Regions from separate parts of the Tepidibacter aestuarii genome, predicted to be linked through region 2. Evidence: riboswitches for the same ligand, from Rfam matches in the RefSeq annotation. Region 2 holds a riboswitch; the other holds the start of a gene.

Region 1 (7,235 bases), 900 kb from region 2:
TAAATACAGTAACAAATGGAAGCATACAAGGAGATGTATTAATCGAAAATGGTAAAATAAAAGAAATAGGAAAAGACATAGTAGTACCTCTTGATGTAAAAGTTGTAGATGCAAAAGGAAACTATGTATTTCCAGGATTTATAGACCCTCATACTCATGTTGGAATGTGGGAAGATGGAATGGGGTATGAAGGTGCTGATGGAAATGAAGAAACAGACCCTATAACACCTCATTTAAGTGCTATTGATGGTATTAATGCAATGGATAGAAACTTTAAAGAAGCATATGAGGGCGGAGTAACTACTGTAGCAAGTGGACCTGGTAGTGCTAATGTTATGGGAGGACAATTCATTGCTTTAAAGACTTATGGAGATAGAATAGATGATATGGTTTTAAAAACTATAGGAATGAAAATAGCTTTTGGAGAAAACCCTAAATCAGCATACGGAAAAGAAGACAAAACTCCACAAACAAGAATGGCAACAGCATCATTACTTAGAGAAACATTAAAGAGAGCTCAATTCTATCTTGAAGATATGATAGATTATGAAGAAGATGAAGATTGTGATAGACCTGAATATGATATTAAGTTAGAGTCATTAATTCCTGTTCTTAAAAAAGAAATACCTCTTAAAGCTCATGCTCATAGAGCTGATGATATATTTACAGCTATTAGAATAGCAAAAGAATTTGATCTAGATCTTACTATAGATCATTGTACAGAAGGTCACTTAATAACAAAGCACTTATCTAAAGAACACTACCCAGTTCTTGTAGGACCGTCTTTATCAGAAAGATGCAAAATAGAGCTTAGGAATTTAACATTTGAAACGCCTGGGATTCTATCAAATGCAGGACTTAATGTTTGTCTAATGACAGATCACCCTGTTGTTCCAATTCAGTACCTACCTCTGTGTGCATCTCTTGCAGTAAAAGCTGGAATGGACAAGGATAAGGCCATAGAAGCTATAACTATAAATCCTGCTAAAGTTTTAGGGCTTGATGATAGAATAGGATCTATAGAAGTAGGAAAAGATGCAGATATAGTTATATGGAATGGGCATCCACTTGATATTCAAAGCAGTGTAGAGTGTACTATAATAAATGGTGAGGTAGTTTACTCTGCTTAATTTAGAATATATTATATGTATAAAATTATTTTGACAAACTATTAGAAAAGTATTAATATAATATTATAAATTAAAATTAAAAAAATATGAAGATAATCTTCAGGGCAGGGTGAAATTCCCGACCGGCGGTAAAGCCCGCGAGCCATTTTATGGCAGACTTGGTTAGATTCCAAGGCCGACAGTAAAGTCTGGATGAAAGAAGATGAGAAGAGAGTGTGTATACATATCTGTATCTATTTTGATTATCAAGCCTGAAGAATATTCTTCAGGCTTTTATTATTGTTAGGAGGTATAAATATGTACAATCAAGCTACTACAAAAAAGAATTTATTTACTACACCTGTATTGGTGAAAATAGCTATTCTATCTGTTATATCATACTTGATAATGTTTATTGAATTTCCAATAGTATTTGCACCAGGATTTTTAAAATTAGACTTTTCTGATATGCCAGCTATAATAGGTGGATTTGCTCTAGGGCCAGTTGCTGGGCTATTTATAGAACTTATAAAAAATCTATTACACTTTGTAACAAAAACTGATACAGGTGGTGTTGGAGAAATAGCTAACTTTCTAATAGGAGGAGCTTTCGTATTTATATCATCTGGAATATATCACCTTAGAAAGACGAAGAAAAATGCTATAATTGGATGCTTAATAGCAACAATAGGGATGAGTATAGTTGGAGCTTTAGCTAATCAATATCTGCTTATTCCGTTTTATGCAAATATGTTTCCAATAGATGCAATAGTTCAAATGGGAACTGTTGTAAACAAGAATATAGTAGATGTTAAGACTTTAATATACTATGGAGTAGTACCTTTTAATATATTTAAAGGTATTGTAATGTCTGTTGCTACAGCCGTATTGTATAAGAAGGTTTCTTGCATAATAAAGTAGATTTTACAACTATTTTACAAGTTTGTAACAGATATATAAAATTAATGTTATATATTTAAATGATAAAGAATTTAAAAAGTAAGGATACAGATTTTCTGTATTCTTATTTTTTTACGAATGTTTTTTTATTAAGTAAAACGTGTTTATAAAATGATAATATTTATATAAATATGAATATAAGAATGAGGTGATTTATTTGAAAAAAATATTGATAGTAGAAGATGAATTAGCTATATCTAATTTAATAAAAGTTCATTTGGATATAACTGGTTATGAAACAGATCAAGCTTATGATGGATTAGAAGCACTTAATAAAATAGAAAATAAAAGTTTTGATTTAATACTTTTAGATGTGATGATTCCTAATATAGATGGATTTTCATTGTTACAAAAAATAAAACATTTAGATATACCAGTTATATTTCTAACGGCTAAAAATTCTGTTATGGATAAAGTGAATGGACTTAAATTAGGAGCAGAAGATTATATTGTAAAGCCTTTTGAGGCAATTGAACTTCTTACGAGAATTGAAGTTGTTTTTAGAAGATATGGAAAAAATGATAATACTATTAATTTCAAGAATTTAACTATTTTATTAGAAGATAGAATAGTTAAAAAGAATAATGAAATAGTTGACTTAACATTAAAAGAATTTGAATTGTTAGTCTTATTGTTAAAAAATAAAAATACAGCTTTTTCTAGAGAGCAAATATTAGAAAGTGTTTGGGGATATGAGTATTTTGGAGAAACAAGAACGGTAGATACCCATATACAAAAAATTAGGAAAAAATTAGATCTTATGGAAAATATAAAAACTGTTTATAAAGTTGGGTATAGACTGGAGGATTAAGTTAAATGAAGCTATGGCAGAAAATATATATACTTTTTTTTATAGCATTTTTATTAACCTTTAATATAGCAGGTATTACTATAATAGAAAAAATTCATAATGAAACATTGAATAGAGAAGTTCAAAGAGGTTTAAGTGAACAAAAAAGCATTTCATATATATTAAATATGAATTTTTCAGAATATAATTTACAAATAAACAATAATGATATAAATGATTTTGTAAATCAAGTTACAAATAAATATTTAAAAGATTTTAATGAAGAGGAAATTTATATTGAGATTTTAGATATGAACAATAATACTTTTTTTACAAATTTAAATTTTAATCTTCCTAGTAAAAGAGATGAATTAAATGGTCTTGTTCTAAATGAAAGAAAATATATTATAAGAAATATAGACAATAAATACTATCTTTTTGTGGCAGGGGCTATGAATATAGGAAATAGAAGTTTTAAGTTATCATATTCAAGAAATATTTCTCACATATATGAAGAAAGAAAAAATCAATATAAATTTTTCTTTAAATTTGAAGCAAATATTTGTCTTATTTTTGCGGCTATTATGTATAGTATAAGCAAATTTATAACTAAGCCAATAAATGATTTAACAAGATCGACTAAGAGCATAGCCAAAGGGAATTATCATGAAAGGGTTGAGACAATTTCTAAAGATGAATTAGGAATTTTGTCTAATAATTTTAATATAATGGCTAATGCTATTGAAGAAAAAATAAATGAGCTTGAAAGAAATAATAATGAAAAGCAAAGATTTATAGATAACCTAACTCACGAAATTAAGACTCCGTTGACATCTATAATAGGATATGCAAATTTACTTAAGACAACAAAGGTAAGTGAAGAGATATTTTTTGAATCAGTAGATTTTATTTATAAAGAAGGAAAAAGATTAGAACAGTTATCTTTTAAGATGATGGATTTAATACTGCTTAAAGTCGATGATTTTGATTTGAAATATGAAAAGATAATGAATATACTTTATGATGTTAGAGGTTCTTTGCGTCCTAAGTTAAATAAAAGAGGAATAGATTTAATAATTGAAGGTAAAGATTGTGAACTGTTAATAGAAAAAGATTTAATGAAAATACTATTATCTAACTTAGTAGATAATGCAATAAAGGCTAGTGAAAAAAATTCTAATATTTATTTGAGTGTATATAAAAATGAAGATAAAACTATTATTGAAGTAAAAGATAATGGAGTAGGCATGGACAAGGAACATTTAGACAAGGTTATGGAACCTTTTTATATGGTTGATAAGTCAAGAACTAGAAAAAATAATGGTGCGGGATTAGGACTTTCTATATGCAAAAAAATAGCTGATATTCATAATTCAAATATTGAAATAGAAAGTAAGCTTGGAAAAGGAACAATTATAAAAATAATATTTAGATAAAGATTACAACTATTTGACAACTTTATAAAATCTCTATGATATTTAGTATCTATACTTAAGTTAAGAAAATCATAAATAAAGTGGAGGTAATTAAATATGAAAGGTAAAAAAATAGTAACGGGAATTTTATTAGCAGGAATTTTAGCTGGTGGAGGATATAATTGTTATAACCTTGCACAAAATAATGCTTCATTAAATGTATTAAAAACAGGTGTAGTTTATGCAGAAAAAAGTCAAGAAATAAAAAATAAAGATTTAAATAATGTAGCCATGGAAGCAATAAAAAAATATTATGGAGAGTCACCAAATTTTAATAAATTAAAGTTTAAGCATACAGAGGAAAGCTTAGAAGAACAAATTTCGGGTATAAATGATACAATTGAGTTTATAAAAAATTCTAAAAGTAAATTCAAAGAAGATGAACAATTTATAAGAGATTTAGAAGAAGAGAAAAACAAAATTAAGTTTGGAACAATAAGTATGGCATGGATTTCGGATGATGAACTGTATTCTGTGACTTTTGATGATCAATCAAAAGAAATATTAAGTGTTATATATGAGACACAAGTTGATTTAAACAAAATAAAACCAGAAAATTTTGTTAGCATTGAACAAGCGAAGAAAACAGCAGAAGATTTTATAGTTAAAAACAATTTAGATAATATAAAAGATATGAAACTTACTGGAAAATCAGAATATAAAAACCATAATGATGCTGATTATGATGTGGAAGATACAGTAATGTTTTTCTATCAAGATGCTAATGATTCGTCTAAAAAAGCTAATCTAGTTATTGATAGAAACTCAGGTAAAGTAACATATTTCTCTGTAGGATATGGAGCAGAAAGAGAATATATAAAAAATGATATTTAGCAATTAGGTTTTAACTTAGTTACATTTAGGAGAATAAGGATATTATGTAATTTTAAATACACATAATATCCTTACAATTATTATAAAACTTAAAGAGGGGAATAAGATTATGAAATTAAGGTTTGTTATATTAACTATTTTAAGTGTATTAATATTGTCTTTAGTAGGATGCGGAACAACTAGTAGTGATGTAGAAAAAGAAAAAGTTGCGGAAACTGTTAAAATTTCATTTGAGAAATATTTTAATGAAAAGCTAGATATTAAAGAAATTATGGATAATACTGAATATATGAATAGTAATAAATATTGGATTACAGTATATGCAGATACTGAATCTAATATCGAATATTATGCATGTCTAACAGAAAATGGACAACTTAAGGATATATTTTATAGAAGTACTGAAGAAACTTCTTCTATTTTAGACGAAGAAGAAGGTAAAAAAATAGCAACAGAGTTTATTAAGAAACATTTTGCAAATAAGGATGAAGAAATAAATTTCACAAGAATCGGGAATGATGGAGATTTTGATTTTACATATGGAAAAGATGAAGAAACAGGTAAAGATAAAGTTATATATATTAATATAGATAGTGAAACTAAAAAGGTATGCGGATTTGTTTTAGAGGTTGAAGATAAGAAATAAGTGAATTAAAACAATATAAGTATAAAGAAGTAGGTTGAAACCTACTTCTTTGTTATAGTAAATTAGAAACTAGTTTTTTGTAACCTTTTTGTAACTATATAAATCAAAAAAATAAGTATAATTAAGATGTTGAATACATTTATTAACAATACAATAAAGGAGAGGAACATATGAATATGAAAAAATTTAAAAGTACTTTATTAATTATGTTATGTGTAGTTGGACTGTCAGCATGTGCAAAAGATGATGTTTCAAATACAGAACAAAATCAAGTGGAAGTTGAGCAGTCTCAAAATGAAGAGTCAGAAAATGCACAAATTAATACTAATGTAAATGAATCTGATGGAATTGACTTATCTAATTTAAAATATGTAGATTATGAAACAAATAGAGACGAAAAATTGGAAGAGGCAATACATAAGACTATGCCAGAATATGATAAAGAGACATATGGACCTGTAAAATACTACTACAACAAAGTGGATCTTAATGGAGATAAAAAAGAAGAAATATTTACAGTATTATATGGATCATACGTCTCAGGTAGTGGCGGAGGAACTGGACTACTATTTGATAATAATTACAACTTAGTATCAAAATTTTCATTAGTTAGGACACCTATAATAATAAGTGACAATAAAACTAATGGATGGAATGATATATTAATGTACGTATCAGGTGGAGGAATTGAAAGCTTTTATGCTCAAATGAAATTTGATGGAAAAACTTATCCATCTAATCCATCTGTACAATCAGAAGTAAAACCTGGAACGAAAATAGAAGGTAAAGCTATAATTGCAAATGAGATTACACCAAACTCTGGAATAGAGCTTAACTAAACAGAAGATAATATCTTCTGTTTTTTTGTATTATTATAATTTTTAGTGTTTTTTGATATAATAAGGTGCATAGTAATTATTTGGTCAAAACTAAGGTTGGATAGGAGCAAAAACATGGAAAAGATATATTTAAAGAATGAACAAGAAACTAGTGAAATTGGATATAGATTAGGACAACTTTTAAATAAAGGTGATGTAGTTTGTTTAATAGGAGATTTAGGTGCTGGAAAAACTACTATAACAAAGAGTATAGCTAGAGCGCTTGAAGTAGATGATTATATTACAAGCCCTACATTTACTATAGTAAATGAATATGATGGGAAATATTCTCTTTACCATTTTGATGTTTATAGAATATCATCTAGTGAAGATATGTATGAGATAGGATTTGAAGAGTATTTATACGGTGATGGGATATGTATTATAGAGTGGGCTAATTTAATAGAAGATATACTTCCAGATGAATATATGAATATAGAACTTAATTACAAAGATGAGGGTAGAGAAATGATAATTACTCCTCATGGAAAACATTACGAAAACATAGTAAAGGAGATAATTAAATAATGAAAGTACTTGGAA
Region 2 (7,235 bases):
GTAAAAACTGAAGATGGAACCTCAAAAACAGGTGGATTTAATTATTTTAATAATTTAATGCAACCTCAAAAAGAAGAAATAGAGGCAGATATAACTGTAATAGGAGCGGGTCCAGGAGGATATGTTGCAGCAATTTATGCAGCTAAACAAGGTAAAAAAGTTATTGTAATTGAAAAAGAACATGTAGGAGGAACTTGTTTAAATCACGGATGTATACCTACAAAAGCACTTGTACGTTCATCAGAAGTCTATAGAAATATGAAAGAGGCTGATAGTTTTGGTCTTTTCGCTGATAATGTTTCTGTTAATATGGAAAAAGTTATTAATAGAAAAGATGAGATTAAAAATCAACTTAAAAATGGAATAGAATATTTATTACAAAAACATAATATACAAAAGCTTGATGGAAACGGTGAAATTATAGATGCAAATACTGTATTTGTAAAAGCAAATAGAACAGAAACAACTATAAATACTAAAGACATAATAATTGCTACTGGATCAGAACCTTCAATGGTACCTATTAAAGGAATAGAGTCTAAGAATGTGTTAACAAGTAAAGAAGCTTTACAAATGAAGAATTTGCCAAAGAAATTAGTAGTAGTTGGTGGAGGAGTTATAGGAATGGAGTTTGCTTTTATTTATGCAAGCTTTGGAGTGGAAGTTTTCGTGGTTGAATATGCAAATCAAGTATTAGCTTCTTTAGATAATGATGTATGTGATGAAATAAGTGAAATCGCAAAAGAAAATGGAATTAAATTATATACTAGCTCAAAAGTTGAAGCAATTGATGAAACGGAAAATGGTGAATGTGTGGTTTCATTTAGTCAAGATGGTGAAAGTAAATATATTTCATGTGATAAAGTATTAGCTTCAGTTGGAAGACAACCATATTTTGAAGGCTTAGGTATTGAAAAATTAGAAATTGAAATGAATGATAAGAAAAAAGGTATTAAAGTTAATGAAAAAATGCAGACAAATATATCAAATATTTATGCTATAGGTGATGTTACAAATATAATACAATTAGCACATGTGGCTTCTCACCAAGGTATTATTGCTGTTGATAATATATTAGGTAAAAATAAAACTATTGATTACTCAACAGTTCCAAGTGCTATTTTCACTGAACCTGAAATAGCGGTTGTAGGAATTACTGAAAAAATAGCAAATGAAAAAGGCATAGAGATAGAAATAGGGAAGTTCCCTATGTCCGCTAATGGTAAAGCATTGACATTAGGTGAGGCTAAAGGATTTGTTAAAATAATAAAAGAAAAATCAACAGGAAAAATAATAGGTAGTACGATAATAGGAGCACACGCAACAGATTTACTAGCTTCTGTAACATTATGTATAAATAATGGACTTACTACGGAGCAAATAACAGAAACGATATTCGCACATCCAACAACTGCTGAATCAATACATGAAGCAGCATTAAATGTAGAGGGTGGTGCTATACACTTTGCGTAATAATATTTCAACTAGAATAATATGTTCAACATCATATAACCCATGGCACAATCTAGCTGTTGAAGAGTATCTTCTGAAAAAAGTTAAAGAAAATGAAATGATATTATATCTATGGCAAAATGATAATACTATTGTAGTAGGAAGAAATCAAAATCCATGGAAAGAATGTAAGTGTAAAGATTTTGAAGCCGATGGTGGAAAGATAGCTCGTAGATTATCTGGTGGAGGAGCTGTTTTTCATGATATTGGAAATCTAAACTTTACTTTTATTATGGATAAAAAATTATATGATTTAGAAAAACAGTTAAGTGTAATCCTTAAAGCTGTTAACAATTTAGGAATTGATGCTAAATTTTCGGGAAGAAATGATATATTAGTAGGGGAAAGAAAATTCTCGGGAAATGCATTTTATGAAAAAGCGAATTCATCATATCATCATGGAACTATACTTGTTGATGCAAATATGAAGAAATTAAGCAAATATTTAAAAGTATCAAAAGAAAAGATTGCTTCTAAAGGAATTGAATCAGTTAGTTCTAGAGTAGTAAATCTAAAAACTATTAAAGATGATATAACAATTGAGAACTTAAAAGATAATCTTATAAGTAGTTTCTTTCAGATTTATGAAGGTGAATCAAATGTAGAGTATATAAAAGATGAACATGATATACAAGATTTATATGAAAAATATTCTTCTTGGGAATGGAAATATGGAGAAACTCCTAAGTTCGATATAAACTTTGTTAATAGATTTAAGTGGGGAGAAATAGATCTAAATATAAATTTAAAGAATGGTTTAATTGACTCTTTAGTTATTTATTCAGATGCAATGAATAGTATTCTAATTAAGGATATAGAGAATCAATTATTAAAAACACCATTTAAGATGGGTTCTATTTGTAAAAAGTTAGATAATATTAATTGTAAAACTGATGAAAAAAATATGATTTTTGAAATAGAAGAATGGCTAAAAAGTAAAATTGGATAAAATAGACCCCCTAAAATTAGGGGGTTTTATTCTTAAACCTTTATACTTGCACCTACATATAGTCAATAGCCTCTTATTAGATACATAAGTTAGTATGAAGCAAATTTTATCTTTTATCGATATTATAATCAGTATGATCATTATCATGATAGTGAAGTTCACTAGTTAATCTTATTGTATGTCTATCTTTATTATGTTTGATTTTAACATTTTCAAATCTACCGTCATCCTGCACATCAACTAAATACTGCTGAACTAAATCATCTGCAATTTTATCATCTACCTCATTATATACCTTGAAATATTCTCTTTCTGAAATCTCAAGAGTTAAATCATATATTCCATTTTCTCTTTTTTTTCTCATTTCTTTTATATCAGTAAACATAGTATTCCTCCTAATCTTTCTAGATTAAAAATTTAATAAAAAACTTTCTCATATTTAAATTATAACCATTTATAAATTAAAAATTTATTAAACGAACAAAAATATATAAAAATTAGCTTTGAATTGACAGAACTAATTTTTTATGTTAAATTAAAAAAAAGTAAATAAATCTTCAGGGCAGGGTGAAATTCCCGACCGGTGGTAAAGTCCACGAACCACAATGTGGTTGACTTGGTGAAATTCCAAGACCGACAGTAAAGTCTGGATGGGAGAAGATAAATTAATAAAATAACATGATACTATGATTAGTTTTGTAGTTGTTGTTTATAGTATTAATTAGATTGTAAGCTCTGAAGATAAATATCTTCAGAGCTTTTTTAATATAATAAAGTTTAAATTTTAGATATTTAGATAACTATAGTAAATATAGGGAATCATATGTATTAGTATTATGCAAATTCTAAGGATAATATGAGGTGATTATGTGGACAGTAAGTATATGAAAAGAGCGATTGAATTAGCTCTTAAAGGTAAAGGATACACTAGCCCTAATCCTTTAGTAGGTGCTGTTATTGTAAACAAAGGCAGAATTATTGGAGAAGGATATCATGAATACTACGGTGGAGCACATGCAGAGGTAAATGCTATTAATAGTGCTTTTGAGAATGTCCAAGGAGCGACAATGTACGTTACATTAGAGCCGTGTTCTCACTTTGGAAAAACACCTCCATGTGCACAACTGCTTATAGATAAAAAAATCAAGAAAGTTATTATAGGAATGATGGATCCTAATCCAATAGTAGCAGGTAGAGGAATAAAACTTTTAAGAGATAATGATATAGAGGTTACAGTAGGTGTTTTGGAACAAGAAGTAAAAGAGCTTAATGAAATATTTATTAAATACATATCAACAAAATTACCATTTTGTATATTAAAAACAGCTATGACACTAGATGGAAAAATTGCAACTAATATAGGTGATTCAAAATGGATTACTAATAAAAAATCACGAGAATATGTTCATGAAATAAGACATCAAGTTTCGGGAATAATGGTTGGTATAGGGACTGTTTTAGCAGATGATCCTTCATTAACGACTAGATTAGTAGATGAAGAAGGTATTGATCCTATTAGAATTATAGTAGATACAAAATGTAGAATACCTTTAGATGCAAAGGTTTTAAATATTAACTCAAAGGAAAAAACTATTATTGCTACAACTAAAAAGGCTGATAAAAATAAACTTGAATTAATCAAAGAAAAAGGAGCGGAAATAATTATTACTCCACTAAAGAATAATCAAGTAGACTTAGGATATCTTATTAAAAAGCTTGGAGAAATGGAGATTGATAGCATTTTAATAGAAGGTGGTTCTACTTTGAATTATAGTATTTTAAAGGAAGGGTGTGTAGATAAGGTGATTTCATTTATTGCACCAAAGATTATAGGTGGGGATAATGCAAAAACTCCAGTAGGTGGTATAGGAATAGAGTACGTTAAGAATGCTATAGAGTTAGAAAATATTAAATTAAAAATGTTTGAACAAGATATTATGATTGAAGGCTACTTAAGAAAGGAAGAATAATGTATGTTTACTGGATTAATCGAAGAAATAGGAACTGTACATACTATAAGAAAAGGATTAAAGTCAGCCCAGATTACAATAAGTGCAAGTAAAATAATGAATGACGTTAAATTAGGGGATAGTATTAGTACAAATGGTGTTTGTCTAACTGTCATCGAGTTTACAAAAAATTCATTTACTGTTGATGTTATGCCTGAGACTATGAGAAGAAGCAATCTAAAAGATTTGAAACATGGAAGTTTAGTGAATTTAGAACGAGCTTTGAAAGTTAATGATAGATTAGGTGGGCATATTGTTTCGGGTCATATAGATGGTGTAGGTAAGATAAAGAAAATAGAAGAAGAAGATAATGCTACTTGGGTGTCTATTCAGGCTCCGGCAAATATTTTGAAATATGTTATTGAAAAAGGATCTATAGCTATTGATGGTACGAGCTTAACTGTAGCCTATGCTGGATCAGACATTTTTAAAGTTTCAATAATACCACTAACAAAAGAAGAGACTACTTTACTTGGCAAAAAAGTTGGTGATGAAGTCAATCTAGAGTGTGACATGATGGGTAAGTATATTGAAAGGCTTTTAGAATTTAAAGAAGATAAAAAAAGTAAGAGTAATATAGATTTAGATTTTTTAACAAGAAATGGATTCATATAATGAAACTTAAAAATAGGGGTGAGTTATAAATGAAATTTAACACTATAGAAGAGGCAATAGAAGATATTAAAAATGGAAAGATGATTGTTGTTGTTGATGATGAGGATCGTGAGAATGAAGGAGATCTTTTAATGGCAGCAGAGAAAGCTACACCTGAAGCAATCAACTTTATGGCAAAGTTCGGGAGAGGGCTTATTTGTGCTCCTATGTCTAAAGAAAGATTAAATGAACTAGATATTCATTCTATGGTATCTAATAATACTGACCCAAAAGAAACTGCGTTTACAGTTTCAGTAGATGCAACTAGTACAACGACAGGAATATCTGCTCAAGAGAGGGCAATGACAATTCAAAAATTAGTCGATAATAAAGCTAGTTCAAAAGATTTTACAAGACCAGGACACATATTTCCATTAGTAGCTAAAAAAGGTGGAGTACTTAAAAGAGCGGGTCATACTGAAGCAGCAGTAGATATAGCTAAACTTGCAGGTCTATATCCAGCAGGAGTAATTTGTGAAATTATGAATGAAGATGGAACAATGGCAAGAGTTCCGGAATTAGTTGAATACACGAAAAAACATAATCTAAAGTTAATAACAATAGCAGATTTAATTGCATACAGAAGAAAAAATGAACTTTTAGTAGAAAGAGTGACTAAAGCTCATTTACCTACAAAGTATGGAAACTTTGAAATGATTGGATATATCAATAAAATGAATGGTGAGCATCATGTTGCACTAGTAAAAGGAAATGTTAGTGATGGGAAACCAGTACTTGTTAGAGTCCACTCTGAATGTCTTACTGGAGATGCTTTTGGATCTTTAAGATGTGATTGTGGAGAACAATATGCAGAAGCAATGAAAAAAATTGAAGAAGAAGGAAGAGGAGTTTTACTATACATGCGTCAAGAAGGACGTGGTATTGGGTTGATAAATAAGATTAAGGCTTATGCCTTACAAGACGAAGGAATGGATACTGTAGAAGCTAATCTATCATTAGGATTCCCAGAGGATCTTAGAGATTATGGAATAGGTGCTCAGATACTTTGTGATTTAGGTATTGAAGAAGTAAAGCTTATGACTAATAACCCTAAAAAGATATCAAGTCTTTCAGGATATGGTATAGAGATTGTTGAAAGAGTTCCGATACAAATGAACCACAATGAGAAAAATGAATTTTATTTAAAAACAAAAAAAGATAAAATGGGCCATATGTTAAATTTTAAGGAGGAGAAATAATATGAGAATTTATGAAGGAAAGTTAGTAGCAGGAGAGCAGAAATTTGGAATAATTGTTGGGAGATTCAATGAATTTATTGGAGGCAAGTTATTATCAGGTGCGCTAGACGGGCTAAAAAGACATGGAGTTGATGAAGAAAATATTGAAATAGCATGGGTTCCAGGTGCTTTTGAAATACCACTTGTTGCTAAAAAGATGGCTAATTCGAAAAAGTATGATGGAGTTATATGTTTAGGAGCAGTTATTAGAGGAGCAACTCCGCATTTTGACTATGTTTCAAATGAAGTAACTAAAGGGGTTGCAAGTGTTTCACTAGATACAGAAATACCAGTAGTATTTGGTGTTCTTACAACAGATACGATTGAGCAAGCAATTGAAAGAGCTGGAACAAAGGCAGGTAATAAAGGGTATGAAGCTGCTGTAACTGCAATTGAAATGGCAAACTTATTATCAGACTTAGAAGGGTAGATATTTTATATGTTTGAAAACATAAAAACTATTTTCTTTGATTATGATGGAACATTACACAAAAGTATAAAAATATATGCTCCAGCATTTAGAAAGGCATATCAGTATTTAGTTGATAATGAATTTGCAAAAGATAGAAAGTGGACTGATCAGGAAATTTCATATTGGTTAGGCTTTAGTAGCAAAGATATGTGGAAAGAATTTATGCCAGATCTAGACGAGGATATAAGGAATAAAGCAAGCCAGATTATAGGTAAAGAAATGCTTAATCAACTATCTGATGGTAAAGCTGAGTTATATGATGGATCAATAGAAGTGTTGCAGTATTTAAAACAGAAAAAATATAAACTTGTATTTGTCAGTAATTGTGGAATATATTACAGAGATATGGCTAAAAAATTATTTGATTTAGATAATTACTTTGAAGAAATTGTATGTTCCGA

What was found. A riboswitch is a leader RNA that binds a small molecule or an ion and turns the genes downstream of it on or off. The one in region 2 is predicted to bind FMN.
Region 1: another riboswitch for FMN. It lies ahead of M2214_RS00875 (ECF transporter S component); the one in region 2 lies ahead of ribD (bifunctional diaminohydroxyphosphoribosylaminopyrimidine deaminase/5-amino-6-(5-phosphoribosylamino)uracil reductase RibD).

The regions. Positions count from the first base shown of each region.
Region 1 covers NZ_OW235315.1:171,475-178,709, forward strand. Annotated here, with positions in the region: gene M2214_RS00870 (amidohydrolase) at 1-1,130, shown strand, start outside; FMN riboswitch at 1,222-1,338, shown strand; gene M2214_RS00875 (ECF transporter S component) at 1,428-2,030, shown strand; gene M2214_RS00880 (response regulator transcription factor) at 2,218-2,880, shown strand; gene M2214_RS00885 (sensor histidine kinase) at 2,886-4,295, shown strand; gene M2214_RS00890 (hypothetical protein) at 4,392-5,168, shown strand; gene M2214_RS00895 (YcdB/YcdC domain-containing protein) at 5,278-5,814, shown strand; gene M2214_RS00900 (hypothetical protein) at 5,985-6,653, shown strand; gene tsaE (tRNA (adenosine(37)-N6)-threonylcarbamoyltransferase complex ATPase subunit type 1 TsaE) at 6,768-7,220, shown strand; gene tsaB (tRNA (adenosine(37)-N6)-threonylcarbamoyltransferase complex dimerization subunit type 1 TsaB) at 7,220-7,235, shown strand, end outside.
Region 2 covers NZ_OW235315.1:2,898,430-2,905,664, reverse strand. Annotated here, with positions in the region: gene lpdA (dihydrolipoyl dehydrogenase) at 1-1,473, shown strand, start outside; gene M2214_RS14195 (lipoate--protein ligase) at 1,466-2,461, shown strand; gene M2214_RS14190 (hypothetical protein) at 2,568-2,846, opposite strand; FMN riboswitch at 3,011-3,127, shown strand; gene ribD (bifunctional diaminohydroxyphosphoribosylaminopyrimidine deaminase/5-amino-6-(5-phosphoribosylamino)uracil reductase RibD) at 3,331-4,431, shown strand; gene M2214_RS14180 (riboflavin synthase) at 4,435-5,085, shown strand; gene M2214_RS14175 (bifunctional 3,4-dihydroxy-2-butanone-4-phosphate synthase/GTP cyclohydrolase II) at 5,115-6,323, shown strand; gene ribH (6,7-dimethyl-8-ribityllumazine synthase) at 6,325-6,792, shown strand; gene M2214_RS14165 (HAD family hydrolase) at 6,802-7,235, shown strand, end outside.